DNA from 2 places in the Undibacterium sp. Ji22W genome. Region 1 is predicted to be linked to the other one. Evidence: predicted binding sites of a transcription regulator. Region 1 holds the regulator's gene; the other holds the start of a gene.
The links. The regulator NrdR, encoded in region 1, represses ribonucleotide reductase genes. The targets are predictions, from matches to a motif close to CACNANATNTNGTG.

Region 1 (15,126 bases):
TCGTTTCGCTACTTTGCCACTGCACACCAATCACCAAAAACGCCAACAATAACAAATGCACGAGAGCGGCCAAGGCAATCGATTGCCATTGCAGCCCATCATCTTGCATTTTTACCGCAGCGTTATATGTAAATTCGTTCATTGTTTTTCAAAAACTATTCTTAAATTTTCTGGCAAGCCATTTCCAAGGCGATGCAATGGCAATTCTAGGTTCGGATTATAAACTGTTCAGCCTACCCTACCACCAATGTCGAAGTCACGACATGTCTATATTTTCTTGTTAGTCCAAACTCACGCAGTTTAGTAATTTGCTTTACCCTAATCCGATTTAATTAAAGGAAAAACTATATTTCACATCCATAGAATTATCCGTACCTGATCGTCCAATGAAACGTATGCGACGACTGAGTTGCCAACTCAACTTTAGGGCACCGCTCGCATCCGATACGCCGCGCTCAACTGACAGCACCAAGCCAGGTCTCAGCCGTTTTCCAATACTCACTACTTTATCGTTGGACGATGCGCCGACCGAGGTCGCGCCAGCAACAGTCTGGCTAGGCAATTTAGAAGATCCACCACTTTCTGCCGGGCCGATAGAGAATTCATCAAACCCTAATCCTTGTACTAACTCACGTGGAATATTACGGCTGCCATCACCACCAAAAATCGCTCCTGCCGCAGACAATAACAAGCCTGCATCCGCATTCCCAACCTGATCTGATTCGCGCCCTAAAACCAACCAAGAGATTTTTTCGCTATCTGGGACATTAGGTTCAGAAACCAATCGAACCTGAGGACTTGCAACCGTTCCGGTGACATCGACTCCAGCCTCAACCGGCAAGCCTTTACGCAAAGCGCGTATATTCAAAGCAGGATTGCTTGGCGCACCTTGAAAATTCAAAATGCCACGCTCAATCTCCAACTGTTGCCCATATCCTTCATATTGCCCGCCGTTAGTGACTATTGAACCGCTAGCATGGATCGGAGAACCGTCATTGCTACGCAAACGCAGAGTGCCTGTCAGCGCTGTATCTAGGCCACGCCCAACGAACACAAACTTTGGACCCATATCGATCTGTAAATCCAACTTCGTTTTTAGACCTTTTTTTCCCGCTTCAAGGTCAACGTCTTCGTCTACCAACTTGATACCCTTCGACACAATCACATCGCCAGATAAACTAGGTGGCGGCAATTTCGGCAATTTAAAATAGGCGGCATCTGCGCGCAATTTGCCGATCAAAGCCCATGTACGTTCGACTTGCGTAATATTTGCCTGACCACTGACAACTAACCAACGATCTTTTCTTTGCAATAAAGGGAAATCTTTCCAATTTGCTTGAATCGCACCCGACTGATTGCGCCAATTAACCTCACCTGCCGCGCTAAATTCGCCTTCTCGCCCGCTCCAGTCCAAGTCTTGAAATTGCTCCAATTTGGGGACAAACGCCACTTTATTAGTGAAGCGCAGACGTTCCAATTTCAAAATATCTTGATTCAAGCTTGCGCGCAGTTCGCCGTTCGGGAACAACAATCCTTCGGCTGCAAATGCCAACTCCAATCCATTTCCCACTAAATTTGCCTGATAGGTTGGATGTGAAAACTTACCACCAAATTCCGCATCTAATTTGAGCGCACCTTTGACTGCGATGTCAGCGCTGAACTGCCCAGCTAACCACTGCAATTCCGGCATATTTGCGTGGAGCTCACCTTTTAAGGGTGCTTCAGAGTTGAAGGTCCATTTATCATTCACGCGCTTAATTTGTGTATTCAGATTCGCTCGCCATTCGCCCATTCTGCTACCAAATCCAGACATCTGGATTTTGACCTGCTCGGCGTCGCTACCTGCAATCAAACCGCCAGCTTGCAGTTGCAATGTCGCCTCACTTAAGCCTAAAGCCATGGGATGTCCGGTACCATCCGCATCCTGCACCGACAAATCGCCACTTTGCCGAATGATATTCACTGCTCCGCGGACATTATCTTTTAGCTGCAAATCCCAATGCATACCAATACGTAAATCCCCTTGCATATTTTCTTGCGTTTTAATCAGTTTTAGTACATCCATCACAGGAAATTCATCCAGCTTGCCTTTGGTGATTAAGGATTGCGGTGTCCACTCAAGCTGTTCCAAAGCCAATTTACCGAATCCACCAGCGAAGCGTGCAGCACCGACGCTAACTTTTTGACCACTGAGATCAATCTGCAGTGGTGTCTGCAAGATCAGATCATCTTGTGGCATATGCGAGGCGACTTTGGCACCAATTCCGCGCAATTTCAATTGCTCTATACGTCCGCTCCAGCCATTCGTTTCGAGCGCCGCCACCGTTTTTTTCAATCCAGCCGGCACATTCTTAGCAATCGTCCATCCACCCTGAGCTAGCAAAGATAATTGTTGTGTCTTATCAATTTGCAGAGCTAAATCGATCTTATGACTACTACGCGTACCCTGTACCGACAACTGCAAATTCTCAAGTAAAGTTTTGCGTTTTTCGATCGGCAATTGTTGTCCTGACGGCGAATCCTTACCTGAATTGAAGCTCTTAGTTTGAGATGACGCATTCAACGCGATACTGGTTGACTTCAGTTGACTGGCACTGAGTTGCAGCAAAATCGGATCTTGCGGATTCATTCCCATCTGAAAATCCGCATCCAATTGCCCGATCGCCAAACCACGCGCAGAACGCAAATCGTCAGCATGGAATATCAACTTAGCGGAAGGCGCATCAAGTTTTCCGCTGAGTGTAAGGTTAGCATTCGCTTTACCTGCAAGAGGAAATCCTGTCAAAGCATCAAATGAAGTCAAGTCATCCGCTTGCAGATTCAGGAGCAACTGATTTGGCACTGCGCCTAGCGCACCGTTCGCTTGCAATTTGTTTGCACCCCATTGGAGTTCAAATTGATCAAGCTTCAATAGCGAGGCCGGCTGCCAATCAGCAGCGCCACTAGCGGAGATTTTCTGACCAGCCAATTCGCCAGTTAAGCTTGGCAATTGCATTTGAATACTGATCTGCGGCGTTAAGCTACCGGTCACATGGATTTCGCCATCTAGCTTTCCAGCTGGTGCTGCCCACCAATGAGCAGGATTAAATTGAACCAATTTTGCCTGCAATTTAAAAGGCCTGTTCCCCTCGAAATTCATTTCTCCAGCGCCGCTCAAACGTGCCTGATCAGCCTGTAACTCAAAACGTTTAAACTGCAACAATCCGCTATCACCACGCGCATTCAGCAAAAAACTGGCATCCGCGTTCAAACTCGCTCGCGGATCATTCAATTGCGCTTGAAAATCTAAACGGCTATCTCCCTTGGACTGCAATTGCACCGCCCCCCCAATTCGACTTTGACGCAAACGGCTATCAAATTGCGCTAGATCAAGATCTTTCAGCGTCAACTGCGAATCGATTAAAGGTAGCAACGCAGGGCGAAATTGCACAGTCGTATCGGCCTGAATACTTCCAGCCTTTAATTCGATCTTTGTTTTATTTAGACTTAGATGTTGACCCTGCCATTGAATTTTTGATTCAAGCAGTTTCAACGGCAATCCGTGCTGATCTATCGTTTGCACCACAGAATTTCGTAGCGTGATTTGCCCGATCAAACTCCAAGGGTCAATTGGATTGGTGGCGCTGCCATTTTTAGAGGGTGCCTTATTGTTAGTTTTTTTGTCAACCTTATTGTCAGCCTTATTGTCAGCCTTATTGTCAGCCTTATTGTCAGCCTTATTGTCAGCCTTATTGTCAGCCTTATTGTCAGCCTTATTGTCAGCCTTATTGTCAGCTTTTACCGATACCTTTTTATTTTCTGGCTTGACCTGTCCCGAGCTGCCTGGCAAATTCGGTTGAAGGTCGAGTGCAATGTCGAGCATCGCATTCGGCGCCGCGGGATTAATCCATTGTGGATTCAATTTCTGTATGCTCAGTTTTGCGGCTTGTAAGGGATGTAGTGCGAATGGTGCCAATTTCAGTTGCAAATCAGCGTTCACTTGTTGCTTCGGGTCGGCCAGTAAACCATTATCAGTTTTCTGTACTGATTTAGCTTGCAGTAATAAGTCTTGCAAACTTCCGTTCAATTTCCCTTGCAGTAAAACTTGGGGAAGATCGTGAGTGGGCTGACCGGAATACACAAAATCACCATCAATTACAAAAGGGCGGTCGGTTTGCGCTTTGCCTTGCAAATGCAAACCACCCCAATCCGAATTGAGCTGCAACGATATCTGATGCATATCAGAATTTGCCTTCGCCTTCGCAACGATGCCGGTCAATGTAAGTGGCGTAAGCTCCTGATGATCGGCAGCCAATTGGCTGAAAATCAATCTTCCGAGAGCCAGATGCTGTACATTGATCGCGAGCGGCAAATGCAGACTTGCGGGCAATACAGGCGCCGTGTCGCTAGGGACGCTAGCGATACGCACGGTGCTTGCTGACAAGCTGATGATCTCCAGCCTCCCGCTCCACAAAGCCCACGGCTCCCAACTCAACTGCAAACCACTGATCACTAACTTATGTTGAGTGTCACGATAGGCCACTTCATCAATACTCAGTTGATCCGCCAATCGACCATCCACCTGACTAAACTGCAACCGGCCACTACTTAAATTTTGTACAGTTTGAAATAGAAACCGGCTTCCTGAATTGCTTTGAAATATCCACGTCACACCCAACAAAATCACAAATACGATCCCCAACACGACCCACAGCACGGTTCGTCCGAACTTAGCGGCAGGCTTGGAAGCAGGCAACTGCGAATCTACGTGTTGCGATGATTGGTTTTGATCGGACATCCTGGGCATCAGAGAATCAGAGATAAATAGTTCGTTGGATTAAAATGCAATAGCAATTGAAAAGTCTAACCGAAACCTTTTAACTTGCTTGCCATAGGCTAAATCCAGGGCTATCGGACCTGCTGGTGTTTTGATCCGGGCGCCAATACCTAAGCCTTGTTTGACTTTAAATTCGCCCCAGTTGCGCGCTGCGTCACCGGCATCAACGAACGCTGCGACACCTAGGGTATCAGTACGCCAATGCACATATTCAAGACTGGAGGCAGCCATGATGCGTCCGCCAGTGGTTGCTTGTCCATTAGCCACGCCTAGACTTTGATAGGCATAACCACGCACCGATGTGCTTCCTCCAGTACGAAATAAATAATCTTCAGGAATACCGTCGACGCTAGTGCTAAATACCTTACCAAATTCGGTGCGAAACAGAAGACCATCGCGTGCCGCAACGGGTAACCAATACTGATACTTGCCCACCATACGCACAAAGCGCTGATCAGAAATCAGCGCCTTATCAGACACGGCAAAATCTAACTGCGCACGTTGACCACGACGCGGAGAAAACACATCATCGACATCACGCCATGTCCAACCTACGCTAGCAACTAGCGCCCGACTATGGCGCTCTGTTTCGCTAGAAGTATTTTCATTTTGCACGACTTTTTCCTGGGTATAATTTAATCCCAGACGCTGCTCCACCATGCCATTAGTAATACTGCGCTTCACACCCAAGGCCGAGCGCGTTTTTAGTAGGCCGGCTAGGTTGGAACGATCAAATAAAACGCCAAAAGAATCTAGTCGATTGTTATCATTAGGTGGCAGATATACATCCGCGTAGGAGAGTTGACGCTTTTGTTCTAGTCGCACAGCGGAACGCAAATCCCAGACCCGATCCAAAAAATTCCTATCACGATAGCTGACTTCGGTACGCAAACCGGTACTGGAACTGACACCCGTACCAAAGCCTAAATCGCGAGTTTGCCGCTCGACCAGCGACACTTCGATTGGCAATGCGTCTGCTTTCGTACTATCAGTATCGATATTAAAAGCGACGGTTGAAAAGTACGCAGAGTTTTGCAAAGCGCGCTGAAATTCCACTAAGCGTGTGCTAGAGTAAGGCTCACCTTTTTTGGGGGGATGAAAGCGATCAATCAACCACAAGGGATAACGTTCTAAACCGGTCACCAACAAATCACCGATCACAAAGGCGGCTCCGCTATCGACATCAATTTCCAAAGTCGCGGCGTGGCTATCGGCATCAATATTGGCGCGACTATCTACCAAAGTGGCGCCCGCATAACGATACGCCCGGAGCTTTTCCATCAACATGGTTTTAGCATGGCTCCAATCATCCTGGCGAAAAGCCTGAGCTTGCTCCAGGCTCCATTCCTTCATCAAACTATCTCGCCGTTTAATCGCTTCGGTATCGCCGCCCTCGGCCGCAGTTTGCAGCTCACCGGTAAAATTAATACTCACTGATTTGATCGTTGTACGCGCGCTGGGATCAACTTTTATATCAATGCGGGTACCGTCACTACTTTTATCAAATTCAACTTGCGCAGAAAAATACCCTTCGGTAGCTAAAATTTCGGCAATGTCTCGCTGGAGTTTACGTAACAAGCCGGGAGTTGGAATCTGTGCTTCCGCACTGGATGATAATACTGGCACATGTTCATTGAGCAAATTAGCAAGTGGCTTACTCAATTCGCCCAAGTAAAATCTGGCGAAAATACCATCTGCTTGCTGTGCAGGCATCACTGCCGGGGGGCTTAAGAGCGCTGGGGTCGCAGGTTCCGCAGAGTTAATCTGCTGTGCCTGCACCTCTCGCATTCCATAAGCAGCCAGCAATAATGCCGCTGCGCTGAAGGCTAAGGACGTAGCTGCTCGCGATATATATTGACCCATGCTAATACACTACTTAGTAGCGAGCCCCACACGTTGAATTCCTAATTTCTTAGCTTCAGAAATCACTTGAATGACTTCATCATATTTGATGTCTTTATCACCGGAAACCAGCACAGATAATTCTGGCTTGGCCTCATGATATTCCTTCAATTTGCGCAGCAATTGTTTGCGATCAAGTGCGCTCTCTTTGCCCTCTTGCTTGCTATTACCATTGGTACTGCCACGCGTGGTGATGCTAATCGTCGCAGAAGTATCTGGGCTTAAAGTGATCTCGATAAAATCGGATGGCGGTTTCGTCGACTGTCCAGCAGTTGGCAAATTGATGACATTAGGATTTGTCATCGGTGCTACCACCATAAAAATCACCAGCAATACCAACATCACATCGATGTAGGGAACCACATTGATTTCAGCCTTAAATTTGCGTTTACGTTCGCCACGAAGAGAACTCATGTTTGCGCTATCAGCTTATTCTTGTAGTTCAACGTGATTGTCTTTGCAGAATATTCGAAAATTCTTCGATAAAAGTTTCGAAGCGAATCGCCAGGCGATCGATATCGTGCGAGTAACGATTGTAGGCTAAGACCGCTGGAATCGCCGCAAACAAACCAATCGCCGTCGCAATCAGAGCCTCGGCGATCCCCGGCGCAACCGCACTCAAAGTTGCTTGTTGCACATTCGCCAGACCGCGGAAGGAATTCATAATTCCCCATACTGTTCCCAATAAACCAATGTAAGGAGAAACAGAGCCTACCGATGCCAGAAAAGACAAGTGCGACTCTAAGTGATCCATTTCTCGTTGGTAGGAGGCGCGCATCGCACGCCTTGCTCCATCAAGCATCGCGGAAGCATCAAGGTTTGCCTTATTGGCCGCTTTCACTTTGTGATATTCGTTCATACCGGCTTCAAAGATACGTTCCAAAGCGCCTGTTTTATCACGGCTGCCGCGGTGATTAGCGGTGGCTTGTTGATAAAGCTCAACCAGATTGCCACCACCCCAAAATTGTCTTTCGAATTGTTCAGTCTGTGTCCGTGCTTTTTTGATAGCGAACATTTTACTGAAAATATAGTTCCAGCTCGTCAGCGAAACCAGCAACAAAATCACCATCACAATTTGTACTAGTGGTGATGCATTCAAAATCAGTGCGGAGAAGGAAAGATCGTGAGTAACTGTCATGATTAATTGGATAGAAAACTAAAACTCAGAGAATGCAAAAAAGTCGGCACTCACGTCAAATACCATTGGCCGTTTTTTTGCTAATTTTTACTGCCTGTTCTTCAGCACGCATTTCCTGTACTCCATTGGCGAAATTATTCATACGGAGCACAAACATGCTTTGCACAAACAACTCAATTCATTGGAGTTAAAAATAATGCCGGGTTAATTAACTGCAATACCGGTCTCGGAATTGGCATCGAACGCCATTGCGTACGATCAACACTACAAATCGTCACCTTAGCACTGGTCAACAAGCGTTCTGCGCAGCGCACCTCTTGCGAAAAAACAATCGATGCGCGACCTGTTTTTTCGACCTGCACTGTCACGATAAGTTCATCATCCAGTCGTGCTGACGCATGATACTCGACCGCGGTCGATTTGACGACAAACACTGAATTAAATTCTTGTGCCATTTGGTTTTGATTCACGCCAATTGCACGTAACCACTCAGTACGCGCACGCTCAAAAAATTTCAGGTAGTTCGCATAAAATACGATGCCGCCTGCATCAGTGTCTTCATAATATACCCGCACCGGCCAACTAAAAATCTGCATTCTTACCTATCTCTCTTACTGTTCTGTATTGCTGGAAGTCAAATTTATTGGGACGCAATTATTGCAACTCGATTCAATTGCGCTGTATCGCCAAGGGCCCAAATCCCTGGCACATCGGCATCATCTCGATATAATTGATATTCACGTGCGCTGGCAAAGTGGCGATCCAGTAGGCAGTTTCTGCAATATCTTCCGCCGTCAACGGTTGCGTGCCCTGATAAACCTTCGCGGCGGCCGCATCATCGCCTTTCAGACGCACATTTGAGAATTCCGTACCGCCGCACAAACCAGGCGCAATATTCGTAGCGCGTACGCCTGTGCCGATCAAATCCGCACGTAAGTTCAAAGTGAACTGGTCAACAAAAGCTTTGGTCGCTCCATAGACATTGCCGCCCGGATATGCAGTTGAACCCGCGATTGAACCAATATTGAGAATGACACCATTTTGCCGGGCGATGAAATGCGGCAACAAAGCATGGGTCATGCGTACCAAGCCTTTATTATTGGTATCAATCATCGTTTCCCAATCATCCAAATTCGCACTCTGTGCTGGAGCAACTCCTAATGCCAAACCAGCATTGTTGACCAATACGTCAATATCGCGCCACTCGGAAGGCAGGCTCTCGATCATCGCAGCGATCGAGAGTTTGTCGGAAACGTCTAATACCACGGCATGTAAGGCACTTCCCAATTCCGATTGTAATTGTTGCAAGCGATCGATACGACGCGCAGCTGCAATCACACGATGTCCAGCTTGGACAAATTTACGCGCCATCGCTTCACCAAAACCTGAACTTGCTCCTGTGATAAGAACTAGCATTTTCCCCTGCCTTCAATATTTATTGATAAAAGCGGCATTTTAAAGGTTTTTAATAGGTGAGACTTTGAGATACACCGACAAAAGACAAATCCTCCCATCTAATTTGGCGGAAACCGCCCGTGCAGCCTAAATTTAATAATATTTTTATCACGTTTAATGTCACTTCAGTTTTAACCGTCTTCAGAATTTCTGCAAATTGAATGATCTCTTATGCGTCGCCTTATGCATAAAAATTCGGGCTTAGCCGGCTGACAGACCAGAATAAGCAATTTTTACAAACAAAAATCGAAAACTATTCATGCTGAGCCTCCCCCTATTTTCACTCGGTTCAAAAGCTGTGTTTACCTTTACATAACTTGCCGAAACACCCCTCTTGACGTAAAATTCGGGCACCATTTTGTCTCACGCAACTGGCGAAAATGCCGCAATTTTTTATCCAAAGATTGTCGGCAGAAGATGGAGTTCCATCGTGAAGCGTGAGATCTGCAGAGTCAAAGATGTCGATTCTGGCCGTACGCATGGGTATCCCGATGGTAAAAGTGATTGAGACTTGTATCCACAAGTTGGAGCATTTTTACAGATCAGTCCCAATTAAATTTTTTCATTTTTTACGCTTTTTTCTACAGGAAACCCATGTTCTCCAAGAATCATACTCTCGCTAATATCGATCCAGAATTGCTCGCCGCGATTCAAGCCGAAAATGTCCGTCAACAAGAACACATCGAGTTGATCGCCTCTGAAAACTATACTTCACCAGCAGTCATGGAAGCACAAGGCTCCCAATTGACTAACAAGTATGCTGAAGGCTATCCAGGCAAACGTTACTACGGTGGTTGCGAACACGTAGACGTGGTTGAACAGTTAGCGATCGACCGTTTGAAACACATTTTCGGCGCTGAAGCCGCAAACGTACAACCGAACTCAGGTTCACAAGCGAATCAGGGTGTGTTCTTCGCGGTATTAAAACCAGGCGATACCATCATGGGTATGTCATTGGCTGAAGGTGGTCACTTGACTCACGGTATGCCACTAAATATGTCCGGCAAATGGTTCAACGTAGTTTCTTATGGCTTGAACGAAAAAGAAGAAATCGACTACGAAGCAATGGAACGTCTGGCACGTGAAAGCAAACCAAAACTAATTATCGCTGGGGCTTCTGCTTACTCTTTGCGAATTGATTTCGAACGTTTCTCTAAAATTGCCAAAGAAGTTGGCGCTTATTTCATGGTCGACATGGCGCACTACGCTGGTTTGATAGCTGCTGGTGTTTATCCTAATCCCGTGCCTTTCGCTGACTTCGTGACTTCAACGACGCACAAATCATTGCGCGGTCCACGTGGCGGCATCATTTTGATGAAAGCAGAATACGAAAAAATCATTAATTCTGCGATTTTCCCAGGCTTGCAAGGTGGACCTTTGATGCACGTCATCGCTGGTAAAGCCGTCGCTTTCAAAGAAGCATTGAATCCAGAATTCAAAACTTACCAAGAACAAGTTGTAAAAAATGCTGACGCGCTCGCAAAAACATTAATCGAACGTGGTTTGCGTATTATCTCTGGGCGTACAGAGTCACATGTGATGCTGGTTGATTTGCGTTCTAAAAACATCACTGGCAAGGCAGCTGAAGCAGTGCTCGGTTCTGCCCACATCACATGTAACAAGAACTCTATTCCAAATGATCCTGAAAAACCGTTCGTCACTTCTGGTATCCGTTTAGGCAGTCCGGCATTGACTACACGTGGCTTCAAAGAAGCAGAAGCCATCAAGATTGGTCATTTGGTCGCAGATGTCTTAGATCACCCAAATGATCCAGCAACGATAGAACGCGTGAAAGCAGAAGTAAAGAAATTGACTGACGCCTTCCCTGTCTACGGTAACTAAAAACCTGAAAAGCCACTCCTTTGAGTGGCTTTTTTATGGGGCATTGGCACTAGCAGTAAGGAGAGCAAGACGCATTAACTCACCACCTCAGGCAGCGATTCAATATCTCAGTTGCTACTAACAAAAAAGAATCTCAAAGATCAAGAACATAAGACACCACTGATGCATACCAAGAAAAATCAGAAATTGGCAGGAGAACTTTCATGAAATGTCCATACTGTCATCATGGCGACACGCAAGTTATCGATACCAGAATTTCAGAAGAAGGCGATACGATACGCCGCCGGCGCCGTTGTGCAAGCTGTGACAAGCGCTTTACGACTTACGAGCGAATTGAATTAGCCATGCCTGTCATTGTCAAAAAGAATGGTAGTCGCTCCGAATACGAATCCTCCAAATTGCGAGCTAGCCTGATGCTAGCATTACGAAAGCGTCCAGTCTCTGCTGAGGCGGTTGATACTGCTATTCAACGCATCGAAGAAAAATTATTGGCGAGCGGCGAACGTGAAGTAGTGTCGGGACACTTAGGGGAACTTGTGATGCGCGAACTTAAACGCCTAGACAAAATCGCTTATATTCGATTCGCCTCTGTTTACAAAAGTTTTGAAGACGTGTCCGAGTTTGTCGAGGCGATTCAGGAGGTTAAAAAAAAATAGCGAGCAACTTAATAATTTGCTCGCTAATTGGTCGCCAAAATAATTACCCGCTACTTACTGCTTACTTCTTACTGCTTAGTTGCATTAATACGCCGAAAATTTAATGGCACACCTTGCAATTCTACTTAGACCAACAGGACTCAGTTGTCACTCCAGAACCTAAGGTACCAGAGGTGCCTTTTTGGCCCAGTTGATTGTAAGTGAAGGTCGCGCAAGCATCGGCAGCCATCTTATTCGCTGGAACTGCCTCGATAGAAAAAGTTGTTGCTGATCTTGCTGGCAAAGCACTAAATGCAATGTTGTAATTTATTTTTGATCCCGTAGCACCTCTCGGCGAAACTAAATTCGGCAAAACAGGTGCTGTCGGAGCCGCTCCTGAAGTTTGCAAGTACGAGTTATTTTCAGTAAAAAAACGCTCCATGAACTGCGCATTTTCCAATATCAATGCACGCACTTCTGCTCGACTACTTCTACGCACATTTTCACGGTAACTTGGATAGGCGACAGCACTAATGATCGCAACTATTACCAAAGATATCATCAACTCAATTAGCGTAAAACCACGCATATTAAATTCTTTACGTACTATCATATGTGACCTTTTCTATAAATTTATCGGTGGTTGAGATTATTGACGGCCAATCAGCTGTCGCCATAAGCGCACCGTCGGAATCCCATCAGACAAAGTCCTGTTTTCACCACCAGTTGGAACTGTTCCTGTTCTCGCGTCGGCTTGGAAAATTTTCACTTTACGATTGCCAAGACGAATGATGGTTGTACCGAAAGTCGCACTTGTTTGACGTCCACTCACCATCGTATCTGAACTATTAACTATCCCATCACCGTTTGTGTCAATGGACTTGTAACCCAAGGCTCCACCATTTACTGGGCTGATCTGCAAGGTCGTCGATAACGCGTCAATGACACACAAATCAGCACTATTACCTGGTACAAGGGTAGTGAAAATTACTTGATCCTCGAAGATAATAGGGTCATTCACAATTCGCTCCCCACTCTTTATTTTCAAAGTAATATACCAACCACGTTTTGAAGTCCAGTCTACGACATTTTTGGACACTGAATAGAAGTTAGCGCTTGCAGATAATGTCTGTTCAACCAATTGTGATTGCGTTACCTGGCTTGAGGTTGTTTTATCCCAGATACCATACAAAGTTTCTTTATCTGTTGTCGCAGCATCAGTATCCTCATAGATCTTGCCAGATCCAAATACAACCATATAGCCACCATCCGGATGTGGATACAACTGTGGTTGCGTTGTAATTGGTTGTTTTCTGCCGCTGTCAACTGCGGTAAATAGTGGTAACCCACTCAATGCCACTGCTGGTGTTGTCGTCAAAGATGGTACCGTACCCGTGGTAACAAAATCGAATTTCCACATGTTCCCTTGACGGTCTCCTGCATAGACTGCTTTGATCGTAGAGTCAGCATTCAATAACAACTTTGGAGTTGCCAACCCATTTGGGACAGAGACACTGCCGACTCCGGTATCGAGCTTTCTAATGACATTGCCAGTTTTCAAATCAACAATATATAAGACTGCTTTTTGGTTCGTGCTTTCAAATCCGTTTCCGAATATTGCGACCCAACGACCGTCACGCATAACCCCTATTTGGGCAACGCCAATTGTGTACCCCAAGTCATTGTCGGCACCGCGAGTCGTGGCACTGTATTCCCACATCACTTTTGTGTTATCAAAACTCGTTGGGTCAGTAACATCCATCGCAAAAACCGATCTACCGCCAGCACCAGTTGTACCGACCAAAATGCTACGCCAAGGTGTAGGATCGGCAGCGATCGCGGCATCCGCAATCATTGGTGTACCATCAACATAAAATCGATGGACGTAATTGGGTTTTGCCAATTCTGGAAGGCCTGGGATAATGGCATTTGGTATGTAGGCGAATCTTTCACTACCTCCGGTAGAAGTATCAGTCGCGTCAAACGCGTGCAACATACCATCATTGCTGCCAACATAAACTGTCGCTGCACGTGTTTTCTTAGTAGTCAAGAATTGATTGTAACTACCTTTCCCCCGAATATCGCTTGGCAAGAAAATATAACCACCATCTTTGCCTTCTTTCACATATTGTGGATCTGAGTTAACCAAATCTCCTAACAAAACTTTTCTTGCACGAAAAGGTTTAGATTCCAGAGTTTTGTCGCCCTTTAAATAGTCGAGAACTTTACTGCCGCTCACGGTAAATGCTGGCGCGTAAGCAGCTGCTGCTGTGTCAAAAATGCCTTGATCTGAAGACCTTAAATTTGAATAACTAAAATCGATACCACCGGTACCCGTCAAATTCGATGTCACAATTTTACGTGATGCAGGAACCGGAATTTTTGTGTCCGTATCCCAATCATTTGGCGTCTTGATATTTCCTGTGATCTCATCTACAGACTTTTGCTCCAGCCTTCCAGACCAGTCAGCGGTTTGATAGGTAGACGTATACAATTTCAAACCTATATCTAAGGTATTTTTGGACGTTGCAACCGCTGCAGCGTCACCAGAACGGGCAGCAATTTCATTCAATGCGCTATTTAATGCATCGGAAAATTCTTGCGGATTACCAGCGTTAAAATATTTTCCACGTGAATTCAAAGCTGCATGCCACAAATCATCAACTTGATAATCATTTGCAGTAGCTGCGGGCCAATTCTTGGTTCCAGCTTTCAAGGCGGGCAAATCAGCGACCGGATCCAAAGTGCCTGAAACCCCAAGCCCAACCGTATACTGAACGAGATGCTGCCAAAAAGCAGGGTCAGTCCCATCTCTCGATGGAGGAACGTTTTTCTTAGCCTGCCCCCAATCCGGACGTAAATCATTCACCCAGTAATACATAGCGATATCCGCTAAAGTGTCTGTTGTTGCATCCTTGTACGGCGGCGCCGCAGTATATTGATAAACAGCACCCTCTGAGCTTGTTTTCGATGTGCCATTTTTGGCATCCCAATCACCCGTTCTGCCAGAACCCGCGCCATTACCATTCCAATATCCATCGGTCATCAAGATATTATAATTTTGTCGACAACTTAACTGATCAGTGGTGAAGCCAAGGTTATATTTTGTTTGCCATGGGCCTGTAATCGTCGTATTCATAAAGTACTGCCCGATATCATCAACAGCTTGGCGTAAAGGTGTACCAGCCGCTGGCACTTTGCGTTGGTAAAGCGTGTTGAGGAAATTTTGCTTATTTGTGACCGCAAAATCATCCGAAACGTTGGTGACCTTTGTGCCTGTTGTATTAATGGTGCCAAAGCCAACCCTTAAGGTTGCAGCTTGATTAGCGAACGCACGT
Region 2 (15,126 bases), 160 kb from region 1:
CTTACGTTCTGGGTCAAGCCTGCGCGCACCGACTGCGCTGGAAGGATCTGCGTCACGGCATGATCACTTCACTAGATCAATAAGTGAGTCAATCGGCGAGCCGAAAAGTGGTCCCGATAAGGTATTCGTGCCCTTAATCGTCGATGGCTCGTTGGATACCGCTTCATTTCTGTCGGATCAGTCAGTTGGTTCGGAAATGGTGTTTGCAGCACCCGATTTGCCTTGTATATTACCTGACTACTTGGAAAGAATTGAGCGTGAGGTAATTCGTAGTGCCTTGGCCAAAACCCGTAATAACCGTACCCAAGCGGCAGAATTACTCGGCGTCAGTTTTCGTCAATTGCGTTACTCGATACAAAAATTGAAGATTAATGATGTTGAAACGGATTGAGCCATTTAGCTTGCCCGCCGCCGCTACCGACGATTGGGAAATGGACGCACATGCTTGGTGTACAAAGGCACAGGTCGTGGTTTCGCCGAATTTCGGTGCCCGTCCCGCTGGTATGGCGGTCGACTTATTAGTGATTCATAACATCAGTTTGCCTTTGGCTGAATTTGGTGGTGACTATATTCTGGATTTATTTCAGAACCGGCTTGATTGCGATGCGCATCCTAGTTTTGCGAGTTTGCGTGGGGTGCAAGTTTCTAGCCATTTTCTTATCCGACGTGACGGCCAACTTTTCCAGTTTGTTGCTGGGTCAGCGCGCGCTTGGCACGCAGGTCTCTCGCAATTCCAAGGACGCCAAGCTTGTAATGATTTTTCTATCGGGATTGAATTGGAAGGGTGTGACACCTGTGCTTTTACAGATGCACAATATCTGAGTCTGACGCGTTTGAGTGTTTGTCTCCTGCGACACTTTCCGGTACAACACATCGTTGGACACGAGGATATTGCGCCTGGACGCAAGACCGATCCAGGGCCGTATTTCGATTGGCAACGTTTTCAACAAAGTCTGCCAGGTTGGATGGTCATGGACGCCACCGATTAGATTTTATTGATCGTCATGAATTCATCGAGCGATTTTGTCTGCTGCTGAAAATTCTTGCAACATATGTCCTGAATACAAATAAACGTACAAAAGATGCTATAGATAGTAGTCATCTGTGGTTTATTTTTATCACGATCAAATTAAATTTTTGATGCTGTTGAACGCAATTTCATCAATTCATTTTCTCTGCTTGCACAAGTTTTCAGCACTTGATGTTAGTGGTCACTTACGTTGTAATCCCCGTTGTTTTGTGGCTTGACCAATGTCAAATGCTCGCACCGCTTTTGATCGAAATATATCGGTCTCCAGTTGAAAAAAGCGGTTGCGCTCTTTGAGTTGAGACACTAGAATTAGTGCAAATAAAAATAAACACACTAGATCTAGTGTTTTTTGGAATGTTTCCCAAAATTATTTTTTTCACGTGTTCCTCTTCTCAATGTGCTAAAAAATCTCGCAAATGCTCGCTTTCGGTCATGCACCAAAGTCAAAGTATGACGACATTTTTGGCGGCGACATAGAGAGCACAAATTCACAGAAGTTGAAGTCGAGTTTGATGATCTTTCAAACTCTTGCAGTACAGCATTTTGGTAAAACTCGCAGTACGAACGCAATATTCACCTTAATTTAATAAGACCCTGAACCTGGAGGCGAAATGCACTCTTCATTAGAAATATCATCAATCCAAGCATATGATCCTGCTGCAGCACAAGCTAGCTTATCTGCACAAACCCACGGAACTCCAACGGCGAGTTTTAGCGACTATCGCATTATTCGCCGCAATGGCGCTGTGGTTGGATTTGAGCCGTCGAAGATTTCGATTGCCGTTACAAAAGCATTTTTGGCAGTCAATGGTGGTCAGGGTGCAGCGTCTGCAAGAATTCGTGAATTAGTTGAGCGTCTCACGCATAACGTGGTGACTGCTTTAATGCGTCGCCAGCCAAATGGCGGTACTTTTCATATCGAAGATATTCAGGATCAAGTTGAATTGGCACTGATGCGTTCCGGCGAGCATGATGTTGCACGTGCTTATGTCTTGTATCGCGCTAAGCGCATGGACGAACGTCGTGCCCAATTAGAAGCGCAAGCTGCTGGTAAGCCAGATGCTGAAGTTCCGCAAATTCATGTGATTGTTGATGGTAGACCACAGGTGTTGGAAGTCGCTCAAGTACGCGCGCTGATTTCTGCAGCCTGCGTTGGTCTGGAGAAATTGGTAGATGCAGAAGCAATCCTCATCGAAACCCTAAAGAATTTGTATGACGGTGTGCCAGTCGAAGAATTGCACAAGTCAGCTATTTTGGCCGCCCGTGCCATGATGGAAAAAGAACCTGCTTATAGCCAGGTGACTGCGCGTCTGTTACTGCATACAGTCCGTAAAGAAGTATTTAACAAGGAAGTTGCACAAAAAGATGCTGCCGATGAATACGTCGAATACTTCCCGAAATTTATCAAAAAAGGTATCGAAGCTGGTTTGCTCGATGCCAAATTGGCGCAATTCGATTTGAAGAAAATGTCAAATGCCTTGGTGGCTGACCGCGATTTGCAATTTGGTTACATCGGTTTGCAAACTTTGTATGATCGCTATTTCTTACACATTCGCGATATCCGTATCGAAATGCCTCAGGCTTTTTACATGCGTGTGGCGATGGGCTTGGCGTTGAATGAAATCGACCGCGAAGCGCGCGCGATTGAATTCTACAATTTGTTATCCAGCTTCGATTTCATGAGCTCAACGCCCACTCTATTTAATAGTGGTACGCAACGTTCCCAGTTATCCTCTTGCTACTTGACGACAGTGGCGGATGATCTTGATGGTATTTATGAAGCGATTAAAGAAAACGCTTTGTTGGCGAAATATGCAGGCGGCTTAGGTAATGACTGGACGCCAGTACGCTCTTTGGGTGCGCATATCAAAGGTACAAATGGTAAATCTCAAGGTGTTGTGCCATTCTTGAAGGTGGTCAATGACACAGCGGTTGCGGTGAATCAAGGTGGTAAGCGGAAAGGCGCTGTGTGTGCTTACCTCGAAACTTGGCACATGGACGTAGAAGAATTCTTGGAGTTGCGTAAGAACACGGGCGATGATCGTCGTCGTACGCACGATATGAATACGTCTAATTGGATTCCAGATTTGTTCATGAAGCGCGTGATGGAGAAGGGCGACTGGACTCTGTTCTCACCATCGGATGTGCCTGATCTGCATGATAAATTCGGCAAATCTTTTGAAGAGGCGTACACAGCTTACGAAGCAAAAGCAGCAAATGGTGAAATCAAACTATCCAAAAAGATCGCCGCCTTAGATTTGTGGCGCAAGATGTTGTCTATGCTATTTGAAACAGGTCATCCTTGGATCACATTTAAGGACCCTTGCAATATTCGTTCACCACAACAACATGTCGGTGTCGTGCATAGCTCTAACTTGTGTACCGAAATTACGTTGAACACGAATGATAGTGAAATCGCCGTATGTAATTTGGGTTCCGTGAACATGCCAGCCCACATGAAAGATGGCAAGCTGGATCATGAAAAACTCAAGCGCACGATTACAACGGCTATGCGTATGCTCGATAACGTTATCGACATCAATTACTATGCAGTGAAAAAAGCACGTGACTCTAACTTGCGTCACCGTCCTGTTGGTTTAGGCATTATGGGTTTCCAAGATTGCTTGCACATGATGCGCATTCCTTACGCTTCGATGGATGCGGTGCAGTTCGCCGATACCTCGATGGAAGCGGTGTGCTACTACGCTTATCTGGCCTCAACCGAATTGGCGCAGGAACGTGGTCGTTATAGTTCTTACACAGGTTCTTTATGGGATCGCGGTATCCTGCCGCAAGATTCTGTGAAGTTATTGGCCGACGAGCGCGGCGGTTACCTTGAAGTCGACAGCTCTGAAACCATGGACTGGACTATCGTTCGCAATCGTATCAAACAGTACGGTATGCGTAATTCCAATTGCGTAGCGATCGCACCGACTGCGACTATCTCCAATATTATTGGTGTTGCCGCTTGTATCGAACCAACTTATCAGAACTTGTATGTGAAATCGAATCTGTCGGGCGAATTCACCGAAATCAATGAGCACTTGGTGCGCGATTTGAAAGAACGTGGCCTGTGGGATGATGTGATGATCTCTGACCTGAAATACTTCGATGGCAGCTTGGCGAAGATAGATCGCATACCAGAAGATTTGCGCGAACTGTATGCCACGGCATTTGAAATCAGCCCGACTTGGTTGGTGGAGGCAGCTTCCCGTCGTCAAAAATGGATCGATCAGGCACAGTCTTTGAACATTTATATGGCTGGCGCATCCGGTAAGAAATTGGATGAGACATACAAACTGGCTTGGTTGCGTGGTTTGAAAACGACTTACTACCTGCGTACTATCGGTGCAACGCATACCGAGAAATCGACAAGTAAAACAGGCGCATTGAATGCGGTGGCGGTCGATGGTGGGAATAGTGGTTATTCTGCCAGCGCAGAAGTGGCGACAGCATCATCCATCGAGGCAGACGGCGCGGCATGTTACCTACGTCCAGGTGACCAAGGTTTCGAAGAATGTGAAGCTTGCCAATAAATTCCTAAAAGCGAAAGGTCACCGCGGCAATTTGTTGTGGTGATTTAAATCCATCGTTTTGCAAAGTTAAGTAAAACTTCGCAGAGCTTATTAAGTGAGTTTAACAAATGAGGTGGCGCTACAGCGTCAGCTCATCCATCAAAATAGTAAGGAATATCACATGCTTTCATGGGATGACGACGCCGCTACAGCGGCACCAGCGCCACGTCCGGCCGTACAGCCAGCAACGCCAATCACGCCAGCCGCGCAATCGGCATTTGACCAGTACCAAACGCGTTTGCAAACGCAAGACGTCGCATTGAACCCTGCGCTGGTGACCAAGCCAAGCGTGGTCAGTGCTGAAGATATTGGTCGTCGCGTGAATGCAGCGGACAAACGTATCATCAATGGCCAGACCGATGTAAATCAACTCGTACCATTTAAATATAAATGGGCTTGGGACAAATATCTGGCAGGTTGCGCGAATCACTGGATGCCGCAAGAAATCAATATGCAGCGCGATATCGAGCTGTGGAAAAATCCAAATGGCTTAACGGAAGATGAGCGTCGTTTGGTAAAACGTAATCTCGGATTTTTTGTAACGGCAGATTCTTTGGCTGCAAATAACATTGTGCTCGGCACCTATCGTCACATCACTGCACCTGAATGCCGTCAATATTTATTGCGTCAAGCGTTTGAAGAAGCGATCCACACGCATGCATACCAGTACATCGTTGAGTCACTTGGTTTGGATGAAGCGGAAATTTTTAATGCGTATAACGAAGTCGAATCTATTCGCGATAAAGATCAGTTCCTGATTCCCTTTATTGACGTCCTGACTAACCCGGAATTCAAGACGGGTACTACCGAAGCGGATCAAACGCTATTGCGCTCACTGATCGTTTTTGCGTGTTTGATGGAAGGTCTTTTCTTCTACGTCGGCTTCACACAAATTCTTGCGCTCGGTCGTCAGAATAAAATGATGGGTGCTGCGGAACAATACCAGTACATCTTGCGTGATGAATCGATGCACTGCAATTTCGGAATCGATTTGATCAACACAATTAAAATGGAAAACCCACATTTGTGGACCGCTGCATTTCGCGACGAAATTAAATCGTTGTTTTTACGTGCGGTAGAGTTGGAATATCGTTACGCAGAGGATACAATGCCGCGAGGAGTACTCGGCTTGAATGCGCCAATGTTTAAAGGCTATTTACGATTCATCGCAAATCGTCGCGCGCAACAAATCGGTCTCGATGTTTTGTTCCCACAAGAAGAAAATCCTTTCCCGTGGATGAGCGAAATGATCGATCTGAAAAAAGAGCGTAACTTCTTTGAGACCCGTGTCATCGAATATCAAACAGGTGGTGCACTCAATTGGGAGTAAATTTTTGGTGTCGAAGATGTTCAAGACAAAATTCGCAAAGCGACCAAGTAGCTAAGTTTAAGTAGCTCGAATGCGAATTAAAGTGATTGAACAAGAAAGGCTTCGCAAAACTGAATGAACTGTTTAGACTCATTCGAGAGTATTTGTGTTAATAGCGCGACCCCAGCGAGGCTGGGTGTTGCGCTTTTGTGTTTGGAAATTTGCTTTTCTAAACAAGTGTTGAAGTACCGTTTTTAAGAGAATTCCGACGTTGCTTGTTGTCGTTAGAGGTCGATGAAGTATCACTAACTAAGACATGCAGTGTTTTGGCTGTTGTCATAAATCGTTAAGGTCTGCCTGTAGTTAAGAATAAAAATAAGGGCAAACGACAAAGCCAGATGACCTTCTTATGCGCCAAATGCGTAATAAGAGGTCGGTGCCGAATTCATTAGCGCAACCAGAAGTCGTGTTTGTGCCGATGAATAATCCGCTTACCAGAAAGCGAGCGGATTTTAACTTTAATCTGATTTTTTTCCGACTAACGTGAAGGAGAAACAAAATGGCAACAGCACCAGAAGCCAAGAAAGCAGCAGCTAAGCCTGCGGCAAAACCGGCGGCAAAGAAAGCGGCAGCTAAACCTGCGGCGAAAAAAGTAGCGGCTAAACCAGCAGCAAAAGCAGCAGCTAAGCCAGCAGCTAAGCCAGCAGCAAAAGCAGCAGCTAAGCCAGCGGCAAAAGCAGCAGCTAAGCCAGCGGCAAAAGCAGCAGCTAAGCCAGCGGCTAAACCAGCAGCGAAAAAAGCAGCAGCTAAGCCAGCAGCTAAACCAGCAGCGAAAAAAGCAGCAGCTAAACCAGCGGCAAAGCCAGCAGCGAAAAAAGCAGCAGCTAAACCAGCGGCAAAGCCAGCAGCGAAAAAAGCAGCAGCTAAACCAGCGGCAAAGCCAGCAGCGAAAAAAGCAGCAGCTAAACCAGCAGCTAAGCCAGCAGCTAAGCCAGCAGCGAAAAAAGCAGCAGCTAAGCCAGCAGCTAAACCTGCAGCAAAAAAAGCAGCAGCTAAGCCAGCAGCTAAGCCAGCAGCAAAAAAAGCAGCAGCTAAGCCAGCAGCTAAACCTGCAGCAAAAAAAGCAGCAGCTAAGCCAGCAGCTAAACCTGCAGCAAAAAAAGCAGCAGCTAAGCCAGCGGCTAAACCTGCAACAAAAAAAGCAGCAGCTAAGCCAGCAGCTAAACCTGCAGCAAAAAAAGCAGCAGCTAAACCAGCGGCTAAACCAGCAGCAGCGAAGCCAGCACCAAAAAAAGCGGCGGCTAAGCCAGCCGCAAAAAAGGCCGCAGCTAAACCAGCAGCAAAGAAAGCAGCTAAACCAGCAGCTGCTAAGCCAGCCGCAGTAGCGGCAGCACCAGCAGAAGCAAAGACAGTTGTCAGCCCAACGGCAGCTTGGCCTTTCCCAACTGGTACTCGTCCAGCGTAATTTTCTTACTTGGACGCCTGGTTTTATTCAGGCACAATACCCACTGTGTGTTAATCACCCAGTGGGTTTTTTTTTTGAGGAAGCATCCATGTTTTACGAAATGTTTAGTTTTGTGGTGGACATCGTCGCAGGTATATTCGCCGGTTTTTTATTGTTGCGATTTTGGATGCAAGCTTTAAGATTACGCCCGCCAAGTTCTTTAGGGCAGGCAATATTTCAACTGACGGATTGGTTGGTGAAGCCGATCCGGCGCATAGTGCCTGGGTTTGGTGGACTGGATTGGGCTAGCCTGATCGGCGCTTTTTTGGTGGCTCTCGCATCCATCTTATTAGAATCGCTGTTCACCGGACAATTCCATCCCGGTCTGTTGGTGTTTGCTGCACTTTTGCGTATGCTGCAATGGATACTTTATGGCCTGATGGCTTTGATAGTCCTTGAAGCAATTCTTAGTTTCGTCAATCCTTATGCGCCCTTGGCGCCTGTGATACGCGCTCTGAATCAACCATTGCTCGCACCTATCCGCCGTATCTTGCCAGCATTGGGCGGGATTGATTTTTCTCCTTTGATTGCATTAATTATTTTGCAGATAGTAAGCCGCATGTTAATGTCTGCGCTTCCGGCTTTATATTTTTATCTAGCCTAGAAATTACTCGAACTACACATAGTGTGTTTTGTTTGATCTTGATGGAAGGAATAATGATGCGCTATCCCCTAAGTTGTATCTCCGTGTTGCTGGCAAGTTCTATCGGCATCACTGCAAATGTCTCTGCACAAGAGCAGGAGCAACGTAGCACCTTAAATGATCAGCGAGAAGTCGCTGTGACGATCTATAACGAAAATCTGGCCTTAGTAAAAGATGTGCGTAAGATCAATCTCAAGCGTGGCGCTGTCAGTTTAGCGTTTAGAGATGTGAGTGCCAGGATGCGTCCGGAAACAGCTTTACTGAGAAGCGTGTCTGCGCCGGGTAGTTTGAATGTGATAGAACAAAACTTCGATTTCGATTTACTCACACCGCAAAAATTACTAGAAAAATATGTAGGGAAAACGGTTAACGTCGTGCGTACACATCCAACAACCGGTGCAGAAAGTAGTGAAGTCGCGGAAGTGTTGGCGGCGAATGACGGTGTGGTTTTAAAGATGGGCAATCGCATCGAGACTGGCCTGCCAGGGCGTATCGTCTATAACGATGTACCTGCCAATTTGCGTGACCGTCCTACTTTAGTGATGTCTTTAAATAACACCAGCAGCGCCGCGCAAGACGTGGAATTGAGTTACCTCACCGGCGGCTTGGCGTGGAAGGCAGATTACGTCGTGGAGTTGAATGCGACTGAAGAGAAGTTAGATATGTCTGGGTGGGTGACGCTAACCAATACCAGCGGTGCTAGCTACAGAAATGCCAAGCTGCAATTGGTGGCTGGTGATGTGAATCAAGTGAGAGAGAGAGTTACGGTCACAGGTAGCAGAGTATTGGCAATGGCTGCAGCTCCGGTTGCAAAAGCGGCGGATATGCAAGAAGAATCCCTATTTGAATATCACCTCTATACCTTGAACCGTCCCACCACGATTGCAGAGAATCAAACCAAGCAGGTAGCGTTACTGTCAGCTTCTGGTGTTCCTGTGCGTAAGGAGTTTCTGTTACGCGGCAGTGACTATTATTACCAAGGTGCCTATGGAGACTTAGGGCAGAAAATGAAAGTCGGCGTCTTTATTGAATTTGACAATAAGGAAAGCGCCCAACTTGGTATGCCTTTACCGAAAGGCGTGATCCGCGTCTACAAAAAAGACAGTAACGGCAATGCGCAGTTTATCGGTGAAGACAATGTCGACCACACACCGAAGAATGAAAAAGTGCGCCTGAAATTGGGTGATGCGTTCGACGTGACTGCTGACAAAAAGCAAACCGATTTCAAAAAGATCGCCGGGACTTCAAAGTACAACTACATTTTGGAAAGTGCGTACGAAATTACTTTGAAAAACGCCAAGAAAGAGGCTGTGACGGTGACAGTGCAAGAACCTATGCCGGGTGATTGGCAGATTCTGAGCAGCAGCCATCCACACGTTAAAGCCAGTAGTAAAGCCGCAGTATGGAAAATTACCGTACCCGCGGAGGGAAGTAGCTCTTTGGTCTATCGTGCCCAAGTGCGTTATTAAAATAAATAATCGCTAGCTGAATTCTAGCGCTACTTTGTGTAGCTATTTTGTTCTCTTGCTATGATAGTGAGGCGCAAGCCATAAATAAGCTCCATGACTTTCATGGAGCTTATTTGCAAAATAATTTGCCGCTCGCACGTTTCTGTTTGATCTTCATAGAAAACCCCAAAATTAATCGTCTAGCTTGTCGGTTTCTACGCAATATTTCTCGAAAATAGGCATGCTTTGGGGTAGACTAGAACTTCCTTTTTACCAAGAGGTGGCACATGTCTGCAGATTCTCTAAAGTTCCGTTTGATTACGCGCAGTGATTTTGATGGCTTAGTTTGCGCTGTCTTGCTTAAGCATCTGAACTTGATTGATGATATTAAGTTCGTCCATCCTAAGGATATGCAAGACGGTAAGGTTGACGTGAACAATCGCGATATCACCACTAATTTGCCTTTTGTGCCTGGCGTGCATTTGGCTTTTGATCATCACCTATCCGAAACTCTGCGAAATCCCGGTGAGCGGACGAATCACGTGATTCATCCCGAGGCACCTTCAGCCGCACGCGTGGTCTACGACCATTATGGTGGTCGAACTGCGTTCCCGGCCGAATGGGACGATATGATGGCTGCAGTTGATAAAGGTGACTCCGCACAATTTAATCGCGAAGAAGTTTTAAATCCGGAAAAATGGGATTTATTAAATTTTCTGATGGATGCTCGTACTGGTTTGGGGCGTTTCCGTGAATTCCGTATTTCCAATTACAATCTGATGATGGATTTGATTGATTACTGTCGTAATCATCGTATTGAAGAGATTATGGAGTTACCCGATGTGAAAGAACGGGTAGAAATTTATCAAGAACATGCTGTTAAATGTAAAGATCAAATTCAACGCTGTTCGACCGTCCATGGCAATCTGATCGTCTTGGATTTGCGTAATGAAGAAATCATCTTTGCAGGAAATCGTTTCGTGATCTATGCGATGTACCCGGATGTGAATATTTCTATTCATATTTTGTGGGGACTCAAGCAACAAAATACCGTCTTCGCGACGGGCAAATCAATTCTTAACCGAAGTTCTAAAACCAATATCGGCGCTTTGATGCTGGAATACGGCGGTGGTGGACATGAAAATGCAGGGACCTGTCAGGTTGATAATGGACAAGCCGAGCAAGTTTTGGCACAGTTAATTAGCCGGATCAATGCGGACGGATAATTATTTCTTTATATCTATAAAAAAGACTGCCATTGAGAGCAGTCTTTTTTTTTTGCGTGCGCCTAAGTACAACATCAGTACTGGCGACTCGGTAGTCGCACCGACCGATGTGAAGTTAATTAGTCATCGGGATTGAAATAGCTGGATACCTATTCGACTGCGCATTTTTCAAACTGCAGGCGCTTTGTGGAAATGGTTTTCTTGCCTGTTCTGGATCGAAAGCAACCAATGCTGCCTTGGCTAGTGCGACATCTTTGCTGAATTCTTTCAGATGGCGTTGTCTTTCTTCGGTATCTGGTTCGGTATCCGAGAAACTTTTCAGCGTATAGGTTTTGGTTTTGTAGGCGCTAGATTCTATACGCGGAAGTAGTAAGCGATCTGGATCTTGATCTTCTTTGAGCAAGTAGCCATCAATGTCTCGTAAGCTCAGCGGGAAACTGGCTTGCTGGTCACGTAGTAGATTTCCGGCTGCGATCAGACGTATTTCTTGCCGTCCTTGTGTGAGCGGCTCATTAAAACTCAACAGCGCAAAGGGTTGACCTTTAGCATCATCTAAGCGTGCATTTACGATGTAGCGCCCGGCTTGCCGCACTTCGATAGGTAAATAGAAAACCAATGCGCCATTTTCGTTCGCTTCTCGAATTTTCCCCGCCCAATTGGCCGGTAATTCTGGGGAATAGATGACGTCAAAAAACACAGCGCCGGCTTGTCCATTTACGTGGTAATTCACTTCTATCCGTATGGTCCCGTGAAAGTTCACTAGTCCAGTTTCTGCCGGAGAGAACGTGCCACTGGCGATCCCATCGTTCGCGCGGGCATCACCATCTTGACCATTGTCCGCTAAAGCTACTGCGACTTGCGCAGCTGTGCGCGTATTGCCAAAGCTTAAGCCACTGGCAACGCTACGCGTGACGGAGAGGGGCAGGGTCTGATTATTTGCGTCTCTCGCTTGCAAAATAAAATGTACATTTTCATTCGCCGCCATATAAACACGTGATTGACTCGTATTAATCTGAATCTTCGCATCAGTGCGCCCATTGGCAAGACGCATCGGATGTGTTTCAGTCACCGCCTGATTGGGATAAATCTGATCCGAATTTTCACTGATAGGGCGAGAACTTAGCGGGTACTTGGTCGCCTCTCGGTAACTGCACAAGGTTTGGTCGACTTCTTCCAATTGGCTGATCAGTTTTTTCTTTAATTCTGCACGATCAGCGATTGCCAGGCTGGGATTGACTAAGTTGGTCGTGTTGTTGACCGCGTGATGAGTTGAAGAAACAGGAACTGTTAAGACTGGATATTCATCAGATTGCGTTCCGTTGTGCCAGACAAAACCACCTAGCCCAAGGATAACAAGACTCGCCACCGCCATTCCGATTTTTAACCGGTGAGATGTCTTCCCAGAAGCCTGGACTTCGACCTGTGCGGCGCGAAGTCCAGAGTGGGGACGATGCTTCTTATTTGACATGCTTGGTGAAGAACTTAAAGTGCGCTATTGACCATCGCCGTTCGCACGACAGAAATAATCCCTAACCAATTTCCACTGGCGTAGTGATTGTAGGCTTCTTTGTCATCGCGGAAGGTGACAGAATGGTAAGCCCATTTACTCGATCCACCTTCATTGTTGGCAGTTCCCATGGTCAAATCATTGCACAACCAGTCACTGGGATTGCATAAAGAACTGCCGGAGGAGCCCGCGACGCCGCCACTGCTGTGATACGCAACTGCCTCATCATCCTGCCCCGGTAAGATGCCCGAGTACACCGTGCCTTTGGCTCCGGCATACATATAGAACCAGACGTTTGCGGTGTTATTGTGGTTGTACATGGCACGCGCAGTGGTAGTTTTCAGATCTTTGACGAGTGGTTCTGTCAGCGCCCATGAACCCGCATCCGATAATTCAGAGCCACCACCAGCGCCCGACGCCGCGCGTATCCATTTAATATTCCAGCCAACTTGTGCAGTACCATCGCTGTTGCCGCATTGTCCAGAGGAATTCGCGACGGCATTTTTCTTCAAGCGTGAGGAACTACCGTAGTTCGCTAAGGTGTAGCCCATCATCAAATCACCAGCACTGTGGGTCGCGATGTAGCACCAGTTATTGCCAGTGCAAAAACAATCGAGGGCATCGCGGATTTTGCTATTTTGCGAAGAGATACTATTGTAGCCATCCCAGTTCACGGCTTTTTTATTCACACCTGCTGCCGTGGATGAGGGACCCCAATAGGTAAAACTACTGTAATTGCCGATGGCGCCACCACCACCTCGACCATTTACCCATAAGGTGTAATTTTCAGCACTAGCGATATTTGAAAAGGCTGTTAGTGCCAATAGCAGTACAGCAAAAAGACTGGTTTTAAATTTCATCATTTGACTCCTGACTCCCATTGAGTGCGGCTACATATTTTTTTGCTGCTATTTGCAGATTGCCGCGTGAGTGAAAAAACGAGATCGCCGTGCTGTCGGGCTTGAACTTTTCAATTTAATTTCAAGTAGCCTATGTCGCGGCGTTACGATGACCACTTTCTTTTGCATGTCGCTTGTCTTGGTGAAACTGGTCTGCATGGATTAATAAAATCGCGTCACGTATGGTCAATTTGCAATGCAACAAAAAAGCACGCTCAAAAAAAGTCAGTACGTGGGTATTTATCTATGAGTAGACAAGCATTTTTGCAAATTAGAGAATTCGTTCTAATCATCTTTTGTGCTGAGAAAGTGTAGCAAAACAAAAACAAATTACCGGATGTCGTTATTCGCGCAGATCACAATTGGCGGCATGCATTTAGACGCTACAATGATTGCTTCAACGTGAGTTGGCTGGTAACTTTCATCGCTGAAAACACAGCCTAAAATTCCAATTCCACCTCAGGACATATATGCCGACAGTATTGAATTCCCGTTTCACCAGAACTGTATTAAGTAGTGCGATTTTAACTTGTGCAGCTTGGAGCGTTAGTGCTCAGCAGTCCACATCTGCATCAATACAAGCACCAGCACAAATCGCTGCAGAGGCGCGTGAAATACTTAGTGAAATGATTGCCTCGAAGTCGATACATGCCAATGGATCAACTGCGCTGGCACAGAAAATTGCGGCTCGCTTGTTGGCTGCCGGTTATAGCCAGTCTGATGTACATGTTTTGGCGCCAGCAAAACATCCAAGCAAAGCCAATGTCGTGGTGCGTCTGCGTGGCAGTGGGAAAGCAAAACCGGTGCTATACATCGGCCATTTAGATGTGGTTGATGCGAAACGCGAAGATTGGAATTTCGACCCGTTTAGTTTGACGGAAAAAGATGGCTGGCTGTATGGTCGTGGCACGATAGATATGCTGGGACAGGATAGTGCGATGCTGGCAAGTATGCTGCGCCTAAAGCGAGAAAATTATGTTCCTGAGCGTGACATCATCGTTGCCTTCACCGCCGATGAAGAGGCCGAAGGCGATGCGAATGGTGTAGAGTGGTTACTGAAAGAGCATCGCTCGCTGATCGATGCCGGTCTGGTGATTAACCCAGATGCAGGGGAAGCCGCCATTAAGAATGGCAAAAAGATTTATTTGACTACACAAACCAGTGAAAAGATTTTCCTCAGCTTTGGAGTAGAAGTGACCGATAAAGGGGGGCATAGTTCGCGACCTACCGATCAAAATCCAATTTATCGTTTATCTAAGGGATTACAGCGCTTGTCGGATTTTAGTTTTCCGCTGCACCTGACGGATACAGTAAAGCTCTATTTTGCTGGACGTTCACAATTAGAAAGTGGGCAGAAAAAAGCCGATATGCTGGCGATCAGCAAAGCGAATCCACCAGCGGCTGTCGTGCGTCGTTTATCGCAAGAGGTAGAAACCAATATCATGTTGCGCACCACTTGTACCGCGACTGAAATTAGTGGCGGTCATGCCGAAAACGCTTTGCCGCAGCGTGCCAAAGCAACTCTTCAATGTCGTGTGATTCCTGGTGAAACCCAAGCCCAGATCGAAGCGACACTGCGTCGCGTGTTGAAGGACGAAAGCATCAAAATATCGGTCATGACCGCGGCGAAACCAACGCCAGAATCACCACCTTCTCCTGCAATTTTTAAAGCCGTCGAGCAAGTGACAAAATCCATGTGGCCAGAAGTAATTATTTTGCCGAATATGTCTGCAGGTGCCAGCGATAGTGTTTTTACCCGCAACGCAGGCTTGGTGACTTATGGCGTGGATGCGATGTTTGATGATTTGGATGATTCGAGAGCGCATGGTCGCGACGAAAGAATCAGCGTGAAAGGGTTTAATGAGGAAATTGAATTTGTGTATCGTCTCATGAAGAGTATTGCTAAGTTGCCTTAAACGACGACGGCCCTATTGAAATAGGGCCGTCGTCACTTCGCTTAGTGATCAAAAACGATTAGTAATAGG

Region 2: the regulator NrdR is predicted to act here: its motif matches at 1,362-1,375, upstream of ACO0KW_RS00665 (ribonucleoside-diphosphate reductase subunit alpha).

Annotation. Positions count from the first base shown of each region.
Region 1 covers NZ_JBMPOU010000001.1:4,938-20,063, reverse strand. Annotated here, with positions in the region: gene ACO0KW_RS00080 (energy transducer TonB) at 1-142, opposite strand, end outside; gene ACO0KW_RS00075 (translocation/assembly module TamB domain-containing protein) at 329-4,777, opposite strand; gene ACO0KW_RS00070 (autotransporter assembly complex protein TamA) at 4,817-6,679, opposite strand; gene ACO0KW_RS00065 (ExbD/TolR family protein) at 6,689-7,132, opposite strand; gene tolQ (protein TolQ) at 7,161-7,856, opposite strand; gene ybgC (tol-pal system-associated acyl-CoA thioesterase) at 8,030-8,452, opposite strand; gene ACO0KW_RS00050 (SDR family oxidoreductase) at 8,526-9,272, opposite strand; gene glyA (serine hydroxymethyltransferase) at 9,906-11,153, shown strand; gene nrdR (transcriptional regulator NrdR) at 11,357-11,809, shown strand; gene ACO0KW_RS00035 (type IV pilin protein) at 11,931-12,401, opposite strand; gene ACO0KW_RS00030 (pilus assembly protein) at 12,438-15,126, opposite strand, start outside.
Region 2 covers NZ_JBMPOU010000001.1:160,815-175,940, forward strand. Annotated here, with positions in the region: gene ACO0KW_RS00655 (sigma-54-dependent transcriptional regulator) at 1-391, shown strand, start outside; gene ampD (1,6-anhydro-N-acetylmuramyl-L-alanine amidase AmpD) at 432-989, shown strand; gene ACO0KW_RS00665 (ribonucleoside-diphosphate reductase subunit alpha) at 1,642-4,566, shown strand; gene ACO0KW_RS00670 (ribonucleotide-diphosphate reductase subunit beta) at 4,727-5,935, shown strand; gene ACO0KW_RS00675 (transcriptional regulator) at 6,474-7,379, shown strand; gene ACO0KW_RS00680 (YggT family protein) at 7,468-8,022, shown strand; gene ACO0KW_RS00685 (DUF4139 domain-containing protein) at 8,076-9,530, shown strand; gene ACO0KW_RS00690 (exopolyphosphatase) at 9,797-10,735, shown strand; gene ACO0KW_RS00695 (choice-of-anchor X domain-containing protein) at 10,851-12,101, opposite strand; gene ACO0KW_RS00700 (hypothetical protein) at 12,218-13,105, opposite strand; gene ACO0KW_RS00705 (M20/M25/M40 family metallo-hydrolase) at 13,612-15,057, shown strand; gene ACO0KW_RS00710 (glutathione S-transferase family protein) at 15,116-15,126, opposite strand, start outside.